Glaciimonas sp. CA11.2: one gene and its partner. The protein of the gene in region 1 binds, or shares a complex with, the protein of each later gene. Links are inferred from orthologs where the notes say so. Each region holds a gene or a part of one and is shown on either strand. Other genes may lie near its edges. The genes, in order: RGU75_RS04220 and uvrB.

Evidence for each region.
Region 2: the proteins of RGU75_RS04220 (region 1) and uvrB are in contact, whole or in part, in a crystal structure (PDB 7EGT), measured with the Thermus thermophilus proteins. The link is inferred for Glaciimonas sp. CA11.2 from one-to-one orthologs. Residues at the interface, in WP_096412145.1 of Thermus thermophilus: His654, Arg656, Phe657, Gln666, Asp668, Glu669, Lys680, Arg681, Leu682, Ser683, Lys685, Tyr686, Ala687; in WP_096411307.1 of Thermus thermophilus: Glu23, Leu25, Arg26, Asp27, Gly28, Glu29, Arg30, Phe31, Arg55, Glu326, Asp327, Phe328, Glu379, Ser382, Gln383, His398, Gly400, Arg401.

The regions. Positions count from the first base shown.
Region 1 is NZ_JAVIWL010000001.1:983,450-994,636, reverse strand. Bases 1,554-4,511 are described here. They hold RGU75_RS04220 (UvrD-helicase domain-containing protein), read left to right. Parts: upstream 1,554-1,870; coding sequence 1,871-4,153; downstream 4,154-4,511. Other genes in these bases: RGU75_RS04215 (BPSS1780 family membrane protein), read right to left, coding at 4,217-4,511; RGU75_RS04225 (MFS transporter), read right to left, coding at 1,554-1,579. In the rest of the region: RGU75_RS04230 (Dps family protein), read right to left, coding at 1-171; more of RGU75_RS04225, read right to left, coding at 341-1,553; more of RGU75_RS04215, read right to left, coding at 4,512-4,987; RGU75_RS04210 (homoserine kinase), read right to left, coding at 4,993-5,949; RGU75_RS04205 (hypothetical protein), read right to left, coding at 6,087-6,557; RGU75_RS04200 (TIGR00730 family Rossman fold protein), read right to left, coding at 6,903-7,643; polA (DNA polymerase I), read left to right, coding at 7,656-10,457. UniProt on the Escherichia coli protein: A helicase with DNA-dependent ATPase activity. Unwinds DNA duplexes with 3'-5' polarity. Translocates on single-stranded DNA with 3'-5' polarity. Initiates unwinding more efficiently from a nicked substrate than double-stranded DNA.
Region 2 is NZ_JAVIWL010000001.1:5,311,589-5,320,397, reverse strand. What follows is about bases 237-3,188. They hold uvrB (excinuclease ABC subunit UvrB), read left to right. Parts: upstream 237-641; coding sequence 642-2,735; downstream 2,736-3,188. Other genes in these bases: RGU75_RS23020 (uracil-DNA glycosylase), read left to right, coding at 2,951-3,188; RGU75_RS23030 (amino acid aminotransferase), read right to left, coding at 237-363. Outside these bases: more of RGU75_RS23030, read right to left, coding at 1-236; more of RGU75_RS23020, read left to right, coding at 3,189-3,757; RGU75_RS23015 (TetR/AcrR family transcriptional regulator), read right to left, coding at 3,799-4,680; Fe-S cluster assembly transcriptional regulator IscR, read left to right, coding at 5,035-5,529; RGU75_RS23005 (IscS subfamily cysteine desulfurase), read left to right, coding at 5,548-6,801; Fe-S cluster assembly scaffold IscU, read left to right, coding at 6,883-7,287; iron-sulfur cluster assembly protein IscA, read left to right, coding at 7,499-7,822; Fe-S protein assembly co-chaperone HscB, read left to right, coding at 7,987-8,502; RGU75_RS22985 (LysE family translocator), read left to right, coding at 8,539-8,809. UniProt on the Escherichia coli protein: The UvrABC repair system catalyzes the recognition and processing of DNA lesions. A damage recognition complex composed of 2 UvrA and 2 UvrB subunits scans DNA for abnormalities.

The DNA of each region.
Region 1 (11,187 bases):
TGTGTTGAACATTGGACCGGTCACATTCCAATGGAAATTGTGCGTTTTCAGATATAACGTGTACGTGTCGGCGAGTAATTTGCTGAGGCCGTCTGCAATTTTCTTGCGGTCTTTATCGTTGATGCCGATGTTGATGACTGCGACGTTTTTCTTTGCGGCTATCTTTGCCATTGGATGACTCCTTCTGTGGGCTACGGGTTTTGGAATTGCCAAAATACTTATATGTTTGTTTGCAACTATTCTATGTCAATTTGATGCATAGCGACACCAGACGTCTAAATCCGATTGCCTTGTCACGATTGAAGTTACGTTCAATCGTGTAGGACGCGCTGTTAACCAATCACTCAATCGACATATTTCCCATCGACTGTTCCGAGCGTCTATACAGAGTGATCGTTAAGGCAACACCTGCAAGCGCAGCCAGGGCAGCGAACAGGAATACTTCGGGATAACCAAATGCGGTGGCGATTAATCCCGCTAACGGTCCGGTAATGCCGAGCGCCACGTCTAAAAACATGGAGTAAGCGCCTAGCGCACTTCCGCGATTATGCTGCGGCACCCTGCGCACGGCCTCGACACCTAGTGCAGGAAAAACCAGCGCAAAGCCACAGCCGGTTAGGGCCGCTCCGCATAACGCGACCCAAGAAGCGGTGGAGAAGCCAAGCAACAGCAATCCCACTGCCTCGACTGCAAAGCAGGCAACTGCCACGCGAAAGCCGCCAAATCGTGTAATCACCGAACCAAATAAGAGCCGGGCACCCACAAAAAAGCCACCAAATAATGTGAGAGCGAAGGCGGCGTTAGACCAATGATGGCTCGCATAAAAGAGGGTAATAAAAGTAGCAATTGATCCAAATCCGACTGACCCAAGGGCCAGCCCGAGACCATGCGGCAACACGCGGCGCAACACGTTTCTAAACGGAAGGTGATCACCTTTAATCACTGCGGTGGCTTGTTTGCGCCGGGCTAGATAGTAACCAAGCCCGCCCAGCCCGATAATGGCAACGCCGACCCATGCCAAACCCCATGCGTGAACGATCACGACGCCCAATGGCGCTCCCACTGCAAGTGCGCCGTAGGTAGCAATGCCGTTCCACGAAATCATGCGTGCGGTATGTTGAGATCCAACGCGACCAATGCCCCAGGCAATGGCCCCGGTACCAACCAGACTTTCCGAGTAACCGAGCACTAACCTGCTAAGCATCAATATAACCAAGCTGAGCCATGGGATGGATGGCAATAATGCCGCGACAATTAATATTGCTCCACTTGCCGTACATCCAATTAAGCCATACAACACCGATGTTTTGGGACCGACTGAATCAGCAATGCGGCCAGCGCGCGGGCGGCTTAGCATGGTGGCCAGATATTGAATACTGATGGCGAGGCCAGCTAGCACCGAACTGTAGCCTAAATCTACATGGACGTAGCCAGGCAATACCGCCAATGGCAGGCCAATTGACAGGTAGCAAATAAAAGTAAAAAAAGAAGTGGCGATAATATGGAAGCTAACGGCACCCTCTGAAAGGGGCTGCGCGTCTAGCTTTGACGCTTGCTGTAAATCAGGCGCAGGCGACATGCCAGGTTCGGAAGTGGACGGCTTACCGCGGTTGAAGCGGGCTGGTTCGGACATGGTAGTTAACGTAGAAAGATGAGGAAGCGAGAGTAATCGACAAAAAGCGGTGTAACCAGGATGTAACCTAAGAGGTCAACGCAGACAGGATTTTTGCTTTGCTGCAACGCAGTATTTTACTCTTTGGAGTGAATTATTGCTTGCCGTGTGCCGATGTTATAGCGTATACCCTTCCTAACAGTCTCGGCACTCTCGTGGAACGCGCTTCTTTTATAGCCGCGCAGTTATAATGATGGGATGCAAAATCTTCTTCAGAATCTCAATCCCGAACAACTCGCCGCAGTCACTTTGCCCGCTCAACCAGCCTTGATTCTCGCCGGTGCCGGATCCGGTAAGACGCGCGTACTGATCACCCGCATTGCGTGGCTTATTCAAACCGGACAAGTTTCACCGTCAGGCGTACTAGCCGTCACCTTTACCAATAAGGCGGCCAAAGAAATGATGATGCGATTATCAGCGATGTTGCCGATTAATACACGCGGGATGTGGATAGGGACGTTCCACGGCCTCTGCAACCGCCTGCTACGTGCGCATCACAAGGATGCCGCGCTGACGCCGACGTTTCAGATTCTTGATTCGCAAGATCAGTTATCGGCGATCAAACGGTTGCTTAAATCATTGAGCATCGATGATGAGAAGTATCCGCCGCGTAACTTGATGTACTTTATCAATGGTGCAAAAGATCAGGGTTTGCGTGCGCACGATGTCGAAGCTAACGATGACTACAATCGCAAATTTGTCGAGTTATACGCCCTTTATGATCAGCAATGCCAGCGCGAAGGGGTCGTTGATTTTGCCGAACTATTATTGCGCACCTATGAATTGATGGTCAGAAATCAGCCTTTGCGTGAGCATTATCAAGCCCGTTTTAAACATATTTTGGTGGACGAATTTCAAGATACCAACGATCTTCAATATAAATGGTTAAAGTTGATGGCAGGGCAAGGCGGCGCGGTGTTTGCCGTTGGCGATGACGATCAAAGTATTTATGCATTTCGCGGCGCGAATGTCGGCAACATGAGTACCTTTCAGCGTGAATTTCAGGTCGAAAATTTGATCAAGCTGGAGCAAAACTATCGCTCGCAAGGTCATATTCTAGACTCTGCCAATACGCTAATCGCTAATAATAGCAAGCGTCTGGGTAAAAACTTGCGTACCGATGCTGGGCACGGCGAGCCGGTGAGAATTTACGAGTCAACCAGTGATTTACTCGAAGCCCAGTGGATTATCGAGGAAGCCAAGAGCCTGATCAATGAGGGTGCAACGCGTAGCGAAATAGCGATCCTGTATCGTTCAAACGCGCAATCGCGGGTGATTGAGCATGCGTTATTTTCAGCTGGCATTCCGTATCGGGTGTATGGCGGTCAACGCTATTTTGAGCGTGCAGAAGTCAAGCATGCAATCGCGTATTTGCAACTGATGGACAATCCCCATAACGATTCAGCATTTTTGCGCGTCGTGAATTTTCCAACACGCGGTATTGGCGCGCGTTCTCTCGAACACCTACAGGATGCCGCACGTCAGCAAGGTATTTCGCTGTATGCAGCGGTACCGTACGTGGCGGGAAAGGCCGGCACCTCTCTCGGCGCATTTCTCAAGTTAATTGAAGGTGCACGCTTTGAAACGCAGCATTTGCCGTTGCCAGAAATGGTGCAGATTATGCTCGGCATGAGTGGGCTAATAACGCATTACGGTACCGAGCGCGAGGGCGCCGACCGCATCGAAAATCTGGAGCAATTGGTCAACGCTGCGACCTTATTCGTCTCAGAAGAAGGATTTGGAGTAGAAGCGCCGGCATTGCTCGGCCCGCAAGCCGATGTGTTGGCAGCGGCCTCTATTACGACCGCGGATGGGATTGAAATTATTGATGCGGACGCACGGCTGTCGTTCATCATGTCGCCGTTGTCAGCATTTTTGTCACATGCCTCGTTAGAGGCGGGAGATAATCAGGCTAAAACCGGGCAAGACGCCTTGCAGCTAATGACGGTGCATTCATCCAAAGGTCTGGAGTTTGAAGCGGTATTTATTACAGGGCTGGAAGAGGGATTGTTTCCCCATGAGAATTCCCAAAAAGAAGACTCTGGCGTGGAAGAAGAGCGGCGTCTGATGTATGTCGCTATCACGCGTGCTAAAAAGCGCCTTTACATGAGTTTCTCGCAGACGCGAATGCTGCACGGGCAGACGCGTTATAACCTGCGGTCACGATTCTTCGATGAGTTGCCTGAAGACTCGCTCAAGTGGTTGTCACCCAAAATACAACCACAGCAACAAAGCTGGTTTGCGCACCCGAAAGCGGCATGGGTTGATGAGCCCCAATATGGCGCCAATGCCATTGCAAACAAAATCACGAAACAGGATGTGGGTTGGCGCATTGGGGAAAATGTCGCCCATCAAAAATTCGGTGAAGGCGTGATTGTCAATATCGAAGGTGGTGGTGGAAACGCCCGCGCGCAAATTAACTTTGGCAAGCATGGAATGAAATTGCTGGACTTAACGATCGCCAAGCTGGATAAGGTGTAGGCATCAGATCTCTTATAATTCACTTCTCCGGGGAGACCGGGGAAGTGAACAAGCTACAAGAGTTTACTTTTCAGAGGGTTCCGGCTCGCCAAATACCTGCTTGTAGGTGGGATAAAACGAGCAATACATGACGACTGTTAGCAGGATCGACAGTGGCAACAGCACCATAAGCGTAATCGATGCATTACCTACTAACAGCGCGACGATCACGCTGATAATGGCAGGGAACAATACGCCGAAAACGACCCATGAAAGTCCGTACACCATAAACGCTTTTGTCTCACGCTGAACCGCGAAAAAGCTATAAAAAATCGCCTTGAATACGCTCATTTTTTGCCACGCAATAAGAGGAGCCGCGTACCAGAATCCCATGGCAAAGGGCACGTACACGGCGGCAGAGAACATCATGGCTAATGTCATATTCGATTCTTGCGCCGTTTTGGCATCAAGTGGAATCTGTCCGGTCATAGCTTCCCAGAAAACGCCGCCATCAATCAATGCCGAGGCGCCAATGGCGATCATTGCGGCGAGTAAGTATAAGCACCCAAGTAGTAACAGATTTTTCACTGCAGGCGAACGAAATCCCGTCAGCAGTAAATTTGGGAAAACGCGTTTGTCGTTCTCAATTTGCACACAGGCCTGCATGAACGCCATTGAAAATACAGGTATCAGTATCAGCGGTAGCAGTTGACCCAATACAGGTACGATACCGACAGCCAGCATCAGGAACATATAGGCAAGGAAAAGAGTCGAGATTTCAGCTGGTTGTTTGCGGAATAACGCAAAGCCACTTTTTACCCAGATCCAACCAGTTTTTGCAGGTAATTTTTCCATTATATTCAGAGCAGGGCCGGAGCCGGGTGAGCGATGCGTTGTCGCAAGATCCGTTCAAAATGCGCCGGATCATGCGGCGTCAGCATTTCTGCTGCGCGAGGTAAGTAAAAGTCATAAAGACGAGATAGCCAGAAGCGCAATGCGGCGGCGCGTAACATGGGTTGCCAGGCGGTTTGATCATCACTACTAAACGCTTGCACTGAGCGGTAGCCGTCCAGCATTGCCGCTACGCGCACCTCGTCAAGTTCTCCTGTATCGACGTCGATACACCAATCGTTAACGGTGACGGCAAGATCGAATAGCCAAGTATCGCATCCAGCAAAATAAAAGTCGAAAAAGCCCGATAATTTATCGCCGTCAAACATCACATTATTGCGGAAAAGATCGGCATGCACGGGCCCTTTGGACAGGCTTTGATAAGTGGCAGTTACCGCAAAATCCTCCTGAAACTTAATTTCGGAACCGAGCAGCTGTTTAATCTCTGCAGGCAAAAATGGCAGCACGGCAGGTGCTGTGTCCCGCCACCATGCGAGTCCACGCAAGTTAGGCTGATAAATCGGAAAATCTTGTGCCGCCAGATGCATTTTTGCCAGCATGACCCCGACTTCGCGGCAATGCACAGGACCCGGCGACATTTCGGATTCGCCACGCAGTTTGCTAACGATCGCAGCGGGTTTGCCGTGTAGTGCATTAATAAGCGCGCCATGCTGATTGGCTATGGGAGCAGGCACCGCCACGCCACGCTGCGCCAGGTGACGCATAAGTTCAAGGTAAAAAGGCAATTGTTCGAACGTCAGTTTTTCAAAAACTGTCAGCACGTATTCGCCGGCCTCGGTATTGATGAAAAAATTACTATTTTCGATACCGGACGAAATACCTTTGATCGCCAGTGCTTTGCCTAAGGGAAATTGTGAAAGCCATTGGCTAAGGTCATCGAGGCTGACCGGGGTAAATACTGCCATGAGAAAAATTTAAAAAAAGAGATTTCGGAAAAAGTCGAAAGGTCACGCTATTTGTGAGAATGTAGAAAAAAGACCCAACATTTGAATCTCTCATCAACATTTGCCGCAGGGCTACAAAAAGCACCAGAAAAGCCGCCTTATTGGGCTGGCGTGGTAGGTGGCATTGGCGCTGTTTTACTATCAACAGCCTGTTCTTGGCCGGGAGTTGCTGGCTTTTCTTTCTTTTGGCCCCAATCGAACTCCTTAATCACCCATCGCGCACCGTTCGCTGGTGCACTTGGCGTATCGCCCGGCAACGACGTGCCGGCTGTTCTAGGTACGATGTGATAAGTACTGCCGCCGCTGTTAACCTTGATGTCCGTGACAACGCCTTGCTGGCGCTGCTGCGTGATGGTGTCTTCCGGCGCTTTCTCGTTTTTTTGAGTGGTAATGGCAGGTTTTTCACCCTCTTCCAGATTCTGTAGTTCGGGCGGCGGCGGTGCCAGATTTGCAGGCCGCGGCGTATTCGTCTGCTGCTGTGCCTGCACCATTGATGTCGTCATTACACCAACCGCAGCAATTAAAAGCGCTGATAACGTTGCCACTGGCCAGACTTTAAGGTTATTCATGGTTTTTTGGATGCCATAGTTGTTCGTTGGTATCGAACTAGTAAAAAAATCTAGTTAGATGCAATGGTTCCATTGTAGCAAACCGGCCGTAACGATAGGGCACAAGTCGTAGATCAAGCCCAATTAGCACAGATAAATCGCACCTTTTTGGGGCTGTTGTTGTTGCTTGGCGATGTCACTGCCATTCATAGCGCAACGCTGTCGACCGGCAGGCTGGAAAGTCAGCGCTTAATCTTGTTTAAGCGAAGCCAATAGGAATCGGACGAAATCGTCCAAATCCAGCTATCCTGGCCATAGGCAGGACCGACACTTTATATGTCGATCCCGTTGTAGTGCGGGTAAAAATTACAACAATGCGCCGGTGTCGGTATGACGGTCTACAGAATCTGCCAGCGATGTTTCACCTTTGTCATAAAAGTCGAAGACGGCATCTACAATCAGCGCAGGATCGTCGATAACCTGAATCAGATCAAGGTCTTTTGCGCCGATCATTCCAGTGGTAACCAACGTCGTACGGAACCACTCCAGCAGGCCTTCCCAGAACGTACTGCCGACTAAAATGATCGGAATCTTTCGACATTTCCCGGTCTGAATCAAGGTCAGGACCTCGGTTAGCTCATCCATGGTGCCAAAGCCGCCGGGTAATACGATATAGGCATCCGCATGCCGTACGAAGGCAACCTTACGCGCAAAAAAGTGGCGGAAACTTAACGAAATATCTTGCCACTTATTACTGCTTTGCTCGTGTGGTAGCTCAATATTGAGGCCAATCGAGGGTGACTTTCCTTCAAACGCGCCCTTATTGGCCGCTTCCATCAAACCAGGACCGCCGCCTGAAATAACCGCGAATCCAGCGTCCGAAAAGCGTCGTGCAATATCCGAACATTGTTCGTAATACGGGTTATCTTCTTTAATCCGCGCCGAGCCAAAGATGGAGACTGCAGGATGTAACTCAGACAGACGTTCGGTCGACTCGATAAACTCTGCCATAATTGTGAACATATGCCATGATTCGCGCGCCTTCTTGGAGGTAGCACGTTCGATGTCCGTCACTTGCCGCAACCGCGGTACATTTTTTCCGTTCAAGTTCGATTCCATATGCAAAAAACCCTGCTGTTAGTTGATGGTTCCAGTTACCTTTATCGGGCTTTTCATGCTCTGCCCGATATGCGCAATGCCGACAACGAGCCGACCGGCGCGTTGTACGGTATTTTAAATATGCTTCGTCGTTTACGTCTTGATTACCCTGCAGCTTACATTGCCTGCGTGTTCGATGCAAAAGGGAAAACGTTTCGTGACGATATGTATACCGAGTACAAGGCTACACGCGCTTCAATGCCGGAAGACCTAGTTAAACAGATTACGCCTATTCACGCTGCAGTGCGCGCTATGGGATGGCCTATTTTAATGGTTGAAGGTGTTGAAGCCGACGATGTCATCGGTACCTTGACAGTTCAGGCGGTCGCGCACGGGATGACCGCGGTGGTTTCCACCGGCGACAAGGACCTGGCGCAACTGGTTAATCAGCACGTGACACTGATTAACACGATGAATAATGAGAAATTGGATCCGCCGGGGGTAATTGCCAAATTTGGCGTTCCCCCAGACCGTATTGTTGACTACCTGACCTTGATCGGTGATACGGTCGATAATATTCCCGGCGTCTCTAAAGTTGGTCCGAAAACCGCGGTGAAATGGCTGGCCCAATACGATACGGTGGATCAAGTGATTGCCAATGCCGCAAACATCGGTGGCGCGGTGGGCGAAAATCTGCGGAAGGCGGTCGATTGGCTACCTCAGGCTAAAGCGCTGGTTACCGTTAAGACCGATTGCGATCTTAGCGAACACATGGGCTTATTTCCAGATTCACTGGCTATTTTGCCGCAAGATAGTGAAACATTGATCTCGCTTTATACGCGTTACAATTTTAAAACATGGCTACGTGAGCTTAGTAGTAGTGTGGCTAGCAGTGTGGCTGCAACGGCCAAAGTAGAAAATACCAGTAAAGTGGATGGCGATGAAAAAGTCGGCCTGATCGATGCCGTCACGACGGCAGTGGAAAGTCTGGGGCAAAGTAGTTTGTTTCCGCGGGCGGTAACAAATTATGAGGCCGTCACGACCGAACAGCAACTTGATCACTGGATGACCGTCATTGCCGATGCGCCATTAACCTCGGTCGATACTGAGACAACCTCGCTTGATCCGATGACTGCACAATTAGTCGGTATTTCGCTCAGTTGCACTATAGGCGTGGCCGCGTATATTCCAGTAGCGCATCGGACGCAAGACGGCGCGCAACAGCTATCGTTGGAATTTGTATTGGGAAAAATGAAATCCTGGCTGGAAGATCCAATTAAGTTAAAAGTCGGCCAAAATTTAAAATACGACAGTCATATTTTTGCCAATCAAGGCGTGACACTACGCGGCATCGAGCACGATACGATGCTGGAATCGTATGTTTTCGAATCCCACCGTCCGCATGACATGGACAGCATGGCGTTGCGCCATCTTGGACATAAAACGATTACTTTTCAAGAGGTCTGCGGAAAAGGCGCGTCACAAATTTGTTTCGATGAAGTCGAGATTGCACGTGCCACTGAATATGCCGCGGAAGATGCTGACGTCACTTTGCGCTTGCATCAGACTATGTGGCCGCATATTGAGAGCGACGAAAAGCTGCGTTTTATTTACGAAAGTATCGAAGTCCCAACCGCGGTTGTTTTACAAAAAATTGAACGCAATGGCGTCTTGATCGATGCGGGTTTGTTGAAGACCCAATCGAATGAAATAGGTAAACGCCTGTTGGAAATTGAACAGCAAGCTTATATCCTGGCGGGTCAGCCATTCAATCTTAATTCTCCTAAACAATTGGGAGAAATTTTCTTTGAAAAGCTGCAATTACCAATCATCAAGAAAACGCCTTCCGGTGCACCGTCGACCGATGAAGAAGTACTGCAAAAGCTAGCGGAAGACTATCCGCTACCGAAGATTTTGCTCGATTATCGTAGTCTTTCAAAGTTGAAGTCGACCTATACTGACAAGTTGCCGAAAATGGTCAATCAGTCTACTGGACGGGTGCATACCAACTACGCACAGGCGGTGGCGGTGACGGGGCGATTGGCTTCGAACGATCCGAATTTACAAAACATTCCCATCCGCACCGCCGAAGGGCGTCGTATCAGGGAGGCGTTCGTTGCGCCTGAAAATAGCGTGATCGTCTCGGCTGATTATTCGCAAATTGAACTACGTATCATGGCGCACATTTCCGGCGATGAAAACATGTTGCGGGCGTTTGCTGATGGTATTGATATTCACCGCGCAACCGGGGCCGAAATTTTCGGTGTAACAGCTTCGGATGTCAGTAGCGAGCAGCGTCGTTACGCCAAGGTGATTAACTTCGGTTTGATTTATGGCATGAGCGCGTTCGGTCTGGCAGGTAATCTGGGTATCGAGCGGGCGGCGGCGCAAATGTATATCGAAAAATATTTTATGCGCTTTTCCGGCGTCAAATTGTTTATGGACAACACCCGCTTGCAGGCCAAAGCGCAAGGTTACGTTGAAACGGTTTTCGGCCGTCGTTTATGGTTGCCAGAAATCAACTCGCCAAACGGACCACGCCGCCAAGGTGCAGAGCGCGCTGCGATTAACGCACCGATGCAAGGCACCGCTGCCGACTTGATTAAGTTGTCCATGATTGCCGTGCAGGGCTGGCTTGAGGCAGAACAGCTAAAATCCAAAATGGTGATGCAGGTCCATGATGAATTGGTGCTTGAAGTGCCGCAAGAAGAGTTGGAATTAGTTCGCGTAAAGTTGCCTGAACTGATGGCTAGCGTAGCAAAGTTACGGGTCCCGCTGATTGCCGAAGTCGGGGTTGGAAAAAATTGGGATGAAGCACATTGATGCTGGTTTGAATTGAGTCTGTATGAACGATGCGACGGTTTGTATCGTGTTGATGTCGCTCTCAGCGTACAAATGCTGAGAGCAGTTCATGCAAAGGAGTTAGACGTGGTTAGACAGTCTTAACCGTTTTTTAAATAATTCCATGTGTATTTCATCGCTTTCACGACGACAACTTGACCCACGATAGTTTCACCACTTTTTAGGAGAATCTGAGTGCCGAACTGAAAAGATGATTTTGATAGCCTGGTAGGAAAAGTGCGGTTATCCGACGACGTTGATCGCAGGACCTTTATTAAGACCGCCCTGGGCACCGGCTTTGCGGCTGCGGTTTTGCCGGTCTGCGCACAGACTGTGATTAAGACCGATACCATTGGATTGACCGCCGGTACTGTTGAAGTACAAATCAATGGTCTGACCGTGCCAATATACCGGGCCCAACCGGAAGGTAAGCGCAACTTGCCGGTAGTGCTGGTAATCTCCGAAATTTTTGGTGTACATGAACATATCGCGGACGTGGCACGACGTTTTGCGAAGCTTGGCTATCTGGCTATCGCACCCGATTTGTTTATTCGTCAGGGAAATCCGGCGGCCTTCGCCTCGATTGCGGAACTGCAAAAAGAAGTGATTTCGAAGGTGCCGGACGATCAGGTACTTGGGGATTTGGATGCCTGCGTAGCTTGGGCCAAAGAAAATGGTGGAAATATCGATAAGCTTGCCATTAACGGATTTT
Region 2 (8,809 bases), 4.3 Mb from region 1 along the record:
AAAATCTGCACCTAGCTTCAACGCGCCAGTGCCGCCGATGGCTTGCACGGTGATGGCGCGCTTCTCTTTAATTACGGCACTGTCGGCCCCAAATACTAGTTCTTGGACAGCTTTGTCGTACGCGGCTAAACCGTCGATAGGCAAGTAAGTACGCGGTGACAGTTTTTCTATCAGTTGCGCCTCGGCTTTGCGTACGCATTGCAGTAGCGGTACTTTGCTATCGTCGTCGGAGTACACGCCAACGCCGAGGTTGATTTTGTTCGGATTTTTGTCAGAGTTGAAGCCGTCAGTGACGCCAAGGATAGGATCGCGTGGCGCCATTTCGATGGCGGTGAAGAGGGAGGCTGAAAGAGGAGCGTTCATCGTGATAACATAAAAAGTTGGCTGCCAACAGGAGGTTTGCAGCTAGGAGTTTGCCGGACTATGGAAATCGACTACAAAATGACCTGGGCGGTCCGTATTTCACCAGTTTCTTGACCAATAGCATGCTATTGGCGCTGTGAATCCGGCAAAATCTATCCTCGCCCAGCCCATTTCTCGCTTCGACTCCCACAGTCCGACAGACTCCAGGTTGAATGCTGTGCCGGATCACAATCGAGGCGGCGCGAAATAACATCATATTCTACCAAAGGTCGACGCTCATGGCTGACAAATCACAAGTTGCACAGGTTTCTAACAAGATTGATGATTCGAAGATCGTCACGTTTCCCAATTCGCCTTATAAATTGTTCCAGCCATTTTTGCCGGCTGGTGATCAACCAGCGGCGATCGATAAGTTGTCTGAGGGCATTGAAGACGGACTGTTTTACCAGACTTTGCTGGGTGTAACGGGCTCGGGTAAGACTTATACGATGGCTAATGTGATTGCACGGATGGGGCGTCCGGCGATCATATTTGCGCCTAATAAGACGCTTGCGGCGCAACTATATAGCGAGTTCCGAGAATTCTTTCCGCAGAACGCGGTGGAATACTTCGTTAGTTACTACGATTATTACCAGCCGGAAGCCTACGTACCGCAGCGAGACTTGTTTATTGAGAAAGATTCATCCATCAATGAGCATATCGAGCAAATGCGGTTGTCGTGCACAAAATCGTTGATGGAGCGGCGCGATGTTGTAATCGTTGCAACTGTATCGGCTATTTACGGTATTGGTAACCCGAGCGAATACCATCAGATGATTTTGACCCTGCGCGTGAGGGATAAGGTGAGCCAGCGGGATCTGATTGCGCGGTTGATTCAGATGCAATACACCCGCAATGAAATCGATTTTGGGCGCGGTACGTTCCGCGTGCGTGGCGACACGGTAGATGTGTTTCCGGCTGAGCATGCGGAGTTGGCGTTGCGCATTGAGATGTTCGATGACGAAATCGACAGTCTTCAACTATTTGATCCGTTGACCGGGCGTGTCAAGCAAAAGATTCCACGCTTTACGGTTTATCCAGGTTCGCATTATGTGACGCCACGCGGTACGGTGTTGCGCGCCATTGAGACTATCAAGGATGAGTTGCGTGAGCGGCTGGATTTTTTCCGGCGTGAAAACAAGCTCATCGAAGAGCAGCGTATTGAGCAGCGCACCCGATTCGATCTGGAGATGATGCAGGAAATTGGGTTCACTAAAGGAATTGAAAATTATTCGCGCCACCTAAGCGGTGCGAAAGCGGGTGATCCGCCGCCGACTTTAGTTGATTATTTGCCAAAAGATGCATTGATGTTTCTGGATGAGTCGCACGTGCTCATTGGGCAACTTAATGGCATGTATAACGGCGATCGCGCACGAAAGACCAATCTGGTCGATTATGGATTTCGTTTGCCATCCGCGTTGGATAATCGGCCGCTGAGGTTCGATGAGTTTGAGGGCAAGATGCGGCAGACGATTTTTGTTTCGGCGACACCCGCCGATTACGAAAAACAGCATGCTGATCAGGTGGTGGAGCAGGTGGTGCGTCCGACCGGTTTGGTCGATCCGTTGATCGAGGTGCGCCCAGCGTTGAGTCAGGTGGATGACCTGATGACCGAAGCGAACGCTCGCATTAAAAAGGGTGAGCGGGTTCTGGTGACGACGCTGACCAAGCGCATGGCGGAGCAGTTGACTGACTTCTTGAGTGATAACGGTATCAAGGTGCGTTATTTGCACAGTGATATTGAAACGGTCGAGCGCGTTGAAATTATCCGTGATTTGCGTTTGGGTACGTTTGATGTGCTGGTTGGGATTAACTTGTTGCGCGAGGGTCTGGATATTCCAGAGGTATCGTTGGTGGCTATTCTGGATGCGGATAAGGAGGGATTCTTGCGCTCTGAGCGAAGCCTCATTCAAACAATTGGTCGCGCCGCCCGTAACCTGAATGGTACGGCGATTTTGTACGCGGATCGGATGACGGATTCAATGCGCCGTGCAATAGATGAGACCGAACGACGTCGTGCCAAGCAGGTTGCTTTCAATTTTGAAAATGGGATTACGCCGGTTGGTATTCGGAAGGAAATTCGTGACCTGATCGATGGCGTGTACAGTCCTTCGGGCGCGCGGGAGGAGTTGCATGCGGCACAAGATCGCGTGAAGTATGAGTCGATGAGTGAAAAGCAAATGAGTAAAGAAATCAAGCGACTGGAGAAGCAGATGAGTGATCATGCGAAAAATTTGGAGTTTGAAAAGGCGGCGCAAGTGCGGGATCAAATGCATCAGTTGAAGCAGCAGTTGTTTGGTGCGCCGGGAGTGGATAATGTGGTGCCAACTTGATATGCTTTATGTTTAAATTGCGTCGATATTTGAGCTTGAATCAGATTGTAAAAAGACTGAATATAAATTTGAGCATTCATTCAAAAATTAGAGTGAAAAATTGTTATTTAAAATAATTTTTATGCATTATTAGGCATGTTATTAAGCGCAATATTAAGGCACCTTATTGGGCCTTAATATTGTCTCGTTAGGCAACTTGATGAAATTGATTTTAAATGATGAAGCTTGATCCATCTGATGCTGTTATTCCTTCGGATATCCATGTAGCGTTAGAGGTTGCTGATCCCTCCTGGCGTCCAATTTTGTTGGAGGGTTTGTCGGCGATGGCGGCGCTATATCCTGACTATCTGCCTGATTTGGTAAGGTCTGACTTTTTGCCGACGCAAGGGCGTTTGTTTGCTGCTTTTGCGCTGCCTTTGGATGAGGTTGAGTATGTGTTGGTCGGCGAAGGGCCTTATCCGCGGGATGCGAGTGCAACGGGGGTCTGTTTTATGGATGGTGCGGTTGGTGCGTTGTGGTCTGAAAAGGGCCTGTCAAAGCCCGTCAATCGTGCAACGTCGCTGCGTAACTTTATGAAAATGTTGCTGGTCGCGGACGGTCAGTTAAATATTGAGAGGACCGCGGGTGATGCGATGGTGGGGGTTGCATTGCAAGCGCAAAATAGTGCTTCTGCGACAATTCAGACTCTGGCTGAGCTGCAAAAAAATCTGACTGCAAAGGGATTTCTGTTGCTCAACGCGACCTTGGTGTTTCGATCTTCTGTGCCGCCGGTCAAGGAGGCTAAGCCGTGGTTGCCGTTTTTGCAAGTTGTTTTGCGCGGACTGGCAGATCATAGTGTGAATGCGGCGCCTGAATTACCGACGCTGGTGTTGTGGGGAAAGATTGCCGAGCAAGTCAATGCGCTGGCTGTGGCTGCGCAATTCCCGAAGATGATGGCAGAGCATCCTTATAATCTGAGCTTTATCGGAAATGCGCGTATGCAGGGCCTGTTTGGGCCGATGCACTTGTTGCGGAAGGCTTGATTACGTTCTTGTTTTAGGTAGCCTTAATATTGAATGATCATTCAAATTAGACTCATTTGGCGAAGGTCTAATTCAACCGTATTTTCGTCGGTTTCTGATGTGTCGTCTGGCTCTGGGAACATTGATGGCAAAGCTGGCAACCCTTCTGGTTCGCTAGATTTTTTTCCGGCTTTCTTTTTTTCTGGTTTGAACAGATTGGATTGGCGGAGATCGTCTTCGGCTTTTTGGGCTGCTTTTTCCGTCACGGGACGCGCAACCGGTAGTTTGGTTTTTTGGTCTGTTGTTGTTTTAGGTGATTTGTCCTGGCTTGGGTCGCGGGTCAGCCAGCTTGTGAGCATATTGTCAAACAGGGCTAATAACGCTTCTGGCGGGTTTGGTGTGTAGGCTTGCCGTATAACAAGGCCGTCCCACATGGCAGTCAACAGTAGTGCGACTTGCCCTGCATCAAGTTTGCGATCAATTTGTTTGCGTTTTTGTGCCGTGCGCAACATGTCAGCGAGGCCGTCGACCCATTCTGATTCTGCTTTTTTAATGATGGCGCCGACTTTTTTGTTGCGCAGTCCTTCGGCGTAGATTTCTGTCATCAACCCCGCGTCGCTGGTTGCCGCGTAGCGTAAGGCAAAGGCTTGGGTAATGGCAGATAGCGCTTGCGGCAAATTATCGGTGTCATGAAATTCGCTCAGCATCGTGCGTGCCTGACGTCGTTCGTCCTCGGCCATGGCGGCGATAATTGCGTCTTTGCCGGTGAAGTAGCGATAGACGGCACCCGGTCCAAGGCCGACCTCGTTGCAAATTTCTTGCATGGAGGTTTGATGGAAGCCAGTTTTGCGGAAGCATTTTCCGGCCGATTTTAAAATATCGGCGCGTTTCTTCTCAGCTCTATGGGTCGGTGACTGCGGTGTTTTGGATTTGCGGGTGGCCATGCGTCTGTGCTTCTAAATATTTATACCGGAAGGGGCGATATTATAGTGCTATCGATGGCTTGCTTGCGGCCTCGTTTAAAAGAAATGCTGATCTTTTTTGTCTTGCCCGGCGGTATCCTGTGAATGTGATCATTGCAAGGCAGAATAATCCGAGTGACTGAAAGAAATATCGTCAAATAGTGCGCAAATTAGAATAGATTTTGCTATAGAAATATCGTGCAAGTGATTGAAGTTTATATGAATTTTTGAAAATAGGGTAATACCTGACGGATTCACTCAAGTTTGTTATACTAGACAAAATTATTCAGGTATTCCGAATAAAGAATGAAAGAGTGTTCTACGAACGGAGATTCCATGCGGTTGACTACGAAAGGCCGATTTGCAGTAACAGCAATGATCGACCTGGCATCGCGCCAAGGTAACGGCCCTGTCACATTGTCAGCGATCAGCGAGAGGCAAGAAATTTCGTTATCCTATCTGGAGCAGCTGTTCGGAAAGTTACGACGCCACAAAATAGTGGAGTCGGTACGTGGACCTGGTGGTGGCTATAATCTGGCCCGACCAGCAAAAGACGTTACAGTCGCCGACATTATTATTGCCGTCGATGAACCGCTGGATGCAACACAATGCGGCGGGAAAGAAAATTGTCACAGCTCTGATCAAGGCGGTGGTCGATGTATGACACATGATCTGTGGTCGACGTTGAATGCAAAAATGGTTGAATATCTGGATTCGGTTTCGTTGAAAGACTTGGTGGATCAGCAAGAAGCGCACCAAAAAGCGCACCAAAAACCGAAAAACCCTGAACAAAATGTGGTGGTAATGCATCGTTCCCACCTGGTTGCTTGATTGGAGCTTGGAAAAAGTATGAACGCACCCCTGGAAAAAAGCCTGATAGATACATTGAAGGCACCGCACTTCCCTATATATATGGATTACTCAGCAACGACGCCGATTGATCCGCGTGTTGCCGATAAAATGATTCCGTACCTGCGCGAGCAATTCGGTAATCCAGCCTCACGCAGCCATATGTATGGCTGGACTGCAGAGAAAGCAGTTGAAGATGCGCGTGCGCAAGTTGCTGCGCTGGTGAAGGCTGACCCACGTGAAATCATCTGGACATCCGGTGCGACCGAAGGTAATAACCTTGCGCTAAAAGGTGCCGCGAATTTTTACAAAACTAAAGGCAAGCACATCATCACGGTCAAGACCGAGCACAAAGCGGTGCTGGATACCGTCCGTGAACTCGAGCGCCAGGGATTTGAAGCAACTTATTTGCAACCGCAAGATAATGGCTTGATCACCATCGAGCAATTGGAAGCGGCGATTCGCCCAGATACCATTTTGATATCGGTCATGCTGGTGAATAATGAAATTGGCGTGATTCAGCCAATTCAGGAAATCGGCGAATTGTGTCGCAAGAAAGGTATTATTTTCCATTGCGATGCGGCTCAGGCAACCGGCAAGCTTGAAATTGATCTGGAAAACTGGAAAGTCGATCTGATGACTTTCACAGCACACAAAACTTACGGTCCTAAAGGGATTGGCGCGTTGTACGTACGCCGCAAGCCGCGTGTCCGTCTGGAAGCGCAAATGCACGGTGGCGGTCATGAGCGTGGTTTGCGTTCGGGTACATTGCCTACACACCAAATTGTGGGTATGGGTGAAGCGTTCCAGATTGCACAGGAAGAAATGGCGACTGAGCTGGTGCGTATCCGCGCTCTGCGTGATCGTCTGGCGACTGGTTTGCAAACGATGGAAGAAGTGTATGTGAATGGCGACATGGATCATCGTGTTCCGCACAACCTGAACATCAGCTTCAATTACGTCGAAGGCGAATCGCTGGTCATGGCGATCAAAGATATTGCAGTGTCGTCGGGTTCAGCTTGTACTTCAGCTAGTCTGGAACCATCGTATGTTTTGCGTGCACTTGGCCGTAACGACGAATTGGCGCATAGCTCGATCCGTTTCACTATCGGTCGTTTTACGACTGAAGAAGAGATTGATTTCACGATTGATCTCATTAAAGGAAAAGTCGCTAAGCTGCGTGATTTGTCGCCGCTGTGGGATATGTATAAAGACGGGATCGATATTAGTTCGATCCAGTGGGCAGCTCACTAAAAGTTAGCTGATTCTAGTATTTTTTTCGGCTCGTAGTTGACTGACTACTATGCTGCAAGATCCATAACAAGGAGTAGCAAAATGTCCTATTCAGAAAAAGTTCTCGATCATTACGAAAACCCGCGCAATGTTGGTGCCTTCGAAAAGGGCGATGACACTGTCGGTACCGGTATGGTCGGCGCGCCAGCATGCGGCGACGTAATGAAGTTGCAAATCAAGGTCGGCGCAGATGGCGTGATTTTGGATGCAAAGTTTAAAACCTACGGCTGCGGTTCAGCGATTGCATCATCATCGCTGGTCACCGAATGGGTCAAAGGCAAAACGCTCGATCAGGCAATGTCGATCAAAAACACGCAAATTGCCGAAGAGTTGGCACTGCCGCCAGTCAAAATTCACTGCTCAATTTTGGCAGAAGATGCGATTAAAGCGGCAGTTGAAGACTACAAAGCGAAGCATGGAATCGTAGAACACAAACAAGCAGCCTAATTTTCGGACTTACGCAAAGTCGCCCCAGCGGCGTTGTGCTTTCCTTGCCGCACTCACGTGCTGTCTGCGTCGGCACGCCTTGCTGGGACGGCTTTGCGTAAGTCCGAGTTAGTCGTTGTTGATCTGGCTGAGAGCAGCTTCTCCGTGTAGTTGTAGTTGCCGGAACAATGACAACAACTAGCTAAAAAGTAACAGAAAGAGATGACAGGTTATGGCAATTACTCTCACTGAAAAAGCTGCAAAGCATATCAATCGCTACATCGAAAGACGTGGCAAGGGTATCGGCTTGCGTTTTGGTGTGCGCACGACCGGGTGTTCGGGACTGGCTTATAAGCTGGAATACGTTGACGAGAAGACGACTGAAGATGCGGTTTTTGAATCGCACGGGATTCAGGTTTTTGTTGATCCTAAAAGTTTGCCTTACATTGACGGTACTGAACTTGATTTCGCCCGTGAAGGATTGAATGAAGGTTTCAAGTTTTATAATCCGAATGTTAAGGATGAGTGCGGTTGCGGCGAAAGCTTTACCATTTGATGTGACCGGTCGGGTATCAGGCCAAGCAGATTGTGTTGCTGCTCGTTAGGCTTATTTTGAAGCCATAGCGAGTGCAGATGGTTAATTAATAAGTCTGTCGTGTTGTATCCCTCATGGACTAACTAAGCCTGTTGCAGTAGAACAGGCTTTTGTTTTAAGTAAATATGCAAAATCACTTCGATCTGTTCCATCTTCAGCAGCAATTTTCGCTTGATCTTACGGCGCTAGAGCAGGCGTATCACGAGGTTCAGAATCAGATCCATCCGGATCGGTTTGCGAATGCCACCGGCGCTGAAAAACGCGTCGCGATGCAGTGGGCGACGCGTGCCAATGAAGCCTATCAGACTCTCAAAAATCCGTTTAAACGTGCCGCCTATATGTGCGAGCTAAACGGCGTTGACTTGCAGGCTGAATCGAACACGGCAATGCCGGGTAGTTTTTTGATGCAGCAGATGGAGTGGCGCGAGGCCTTGGAAGATGCGCGGGACGCCAAGGACATTGAAGCCTTGGATCGGCTCGATAAGGCATTACGTTTAGCTCGAACCAAAGATTTGATTCAGATTGCCGCAACGCTGGATGCACAAGATTTTGAAAAGGCCGCGCAATACGTGAGGCAATTAATGTTTCTGGAGAAGTTTGGGGAAGAAATTGGTAATACGTTCTCGCTTCTCGAGTCCTGAAATTCACCATGTCTATAACGCAAACAGAAAGCAAGTATGCCTGAAGTCTGGTTGTTTTTACTTGCAGCAATGACGTTGACGCTGGCTCCCGGTCCGGACAATATCTACGTTCTAACGCGTGGTATTGCGCAGGGTAGAAAAGCTGGTTTGGTCGCAGCATTGGGATTTAGCTCTGGTTTGATTTTTCATACGATGTTGGCGGTATTCGGATTTGCGGCATTGATTAAAGCGTCGCCGTCTGCTTACGCATTGCTGCGATATGCAGGTGCTGGCTATTTGATTTATTTGGGAATTTGCACGCTACTGT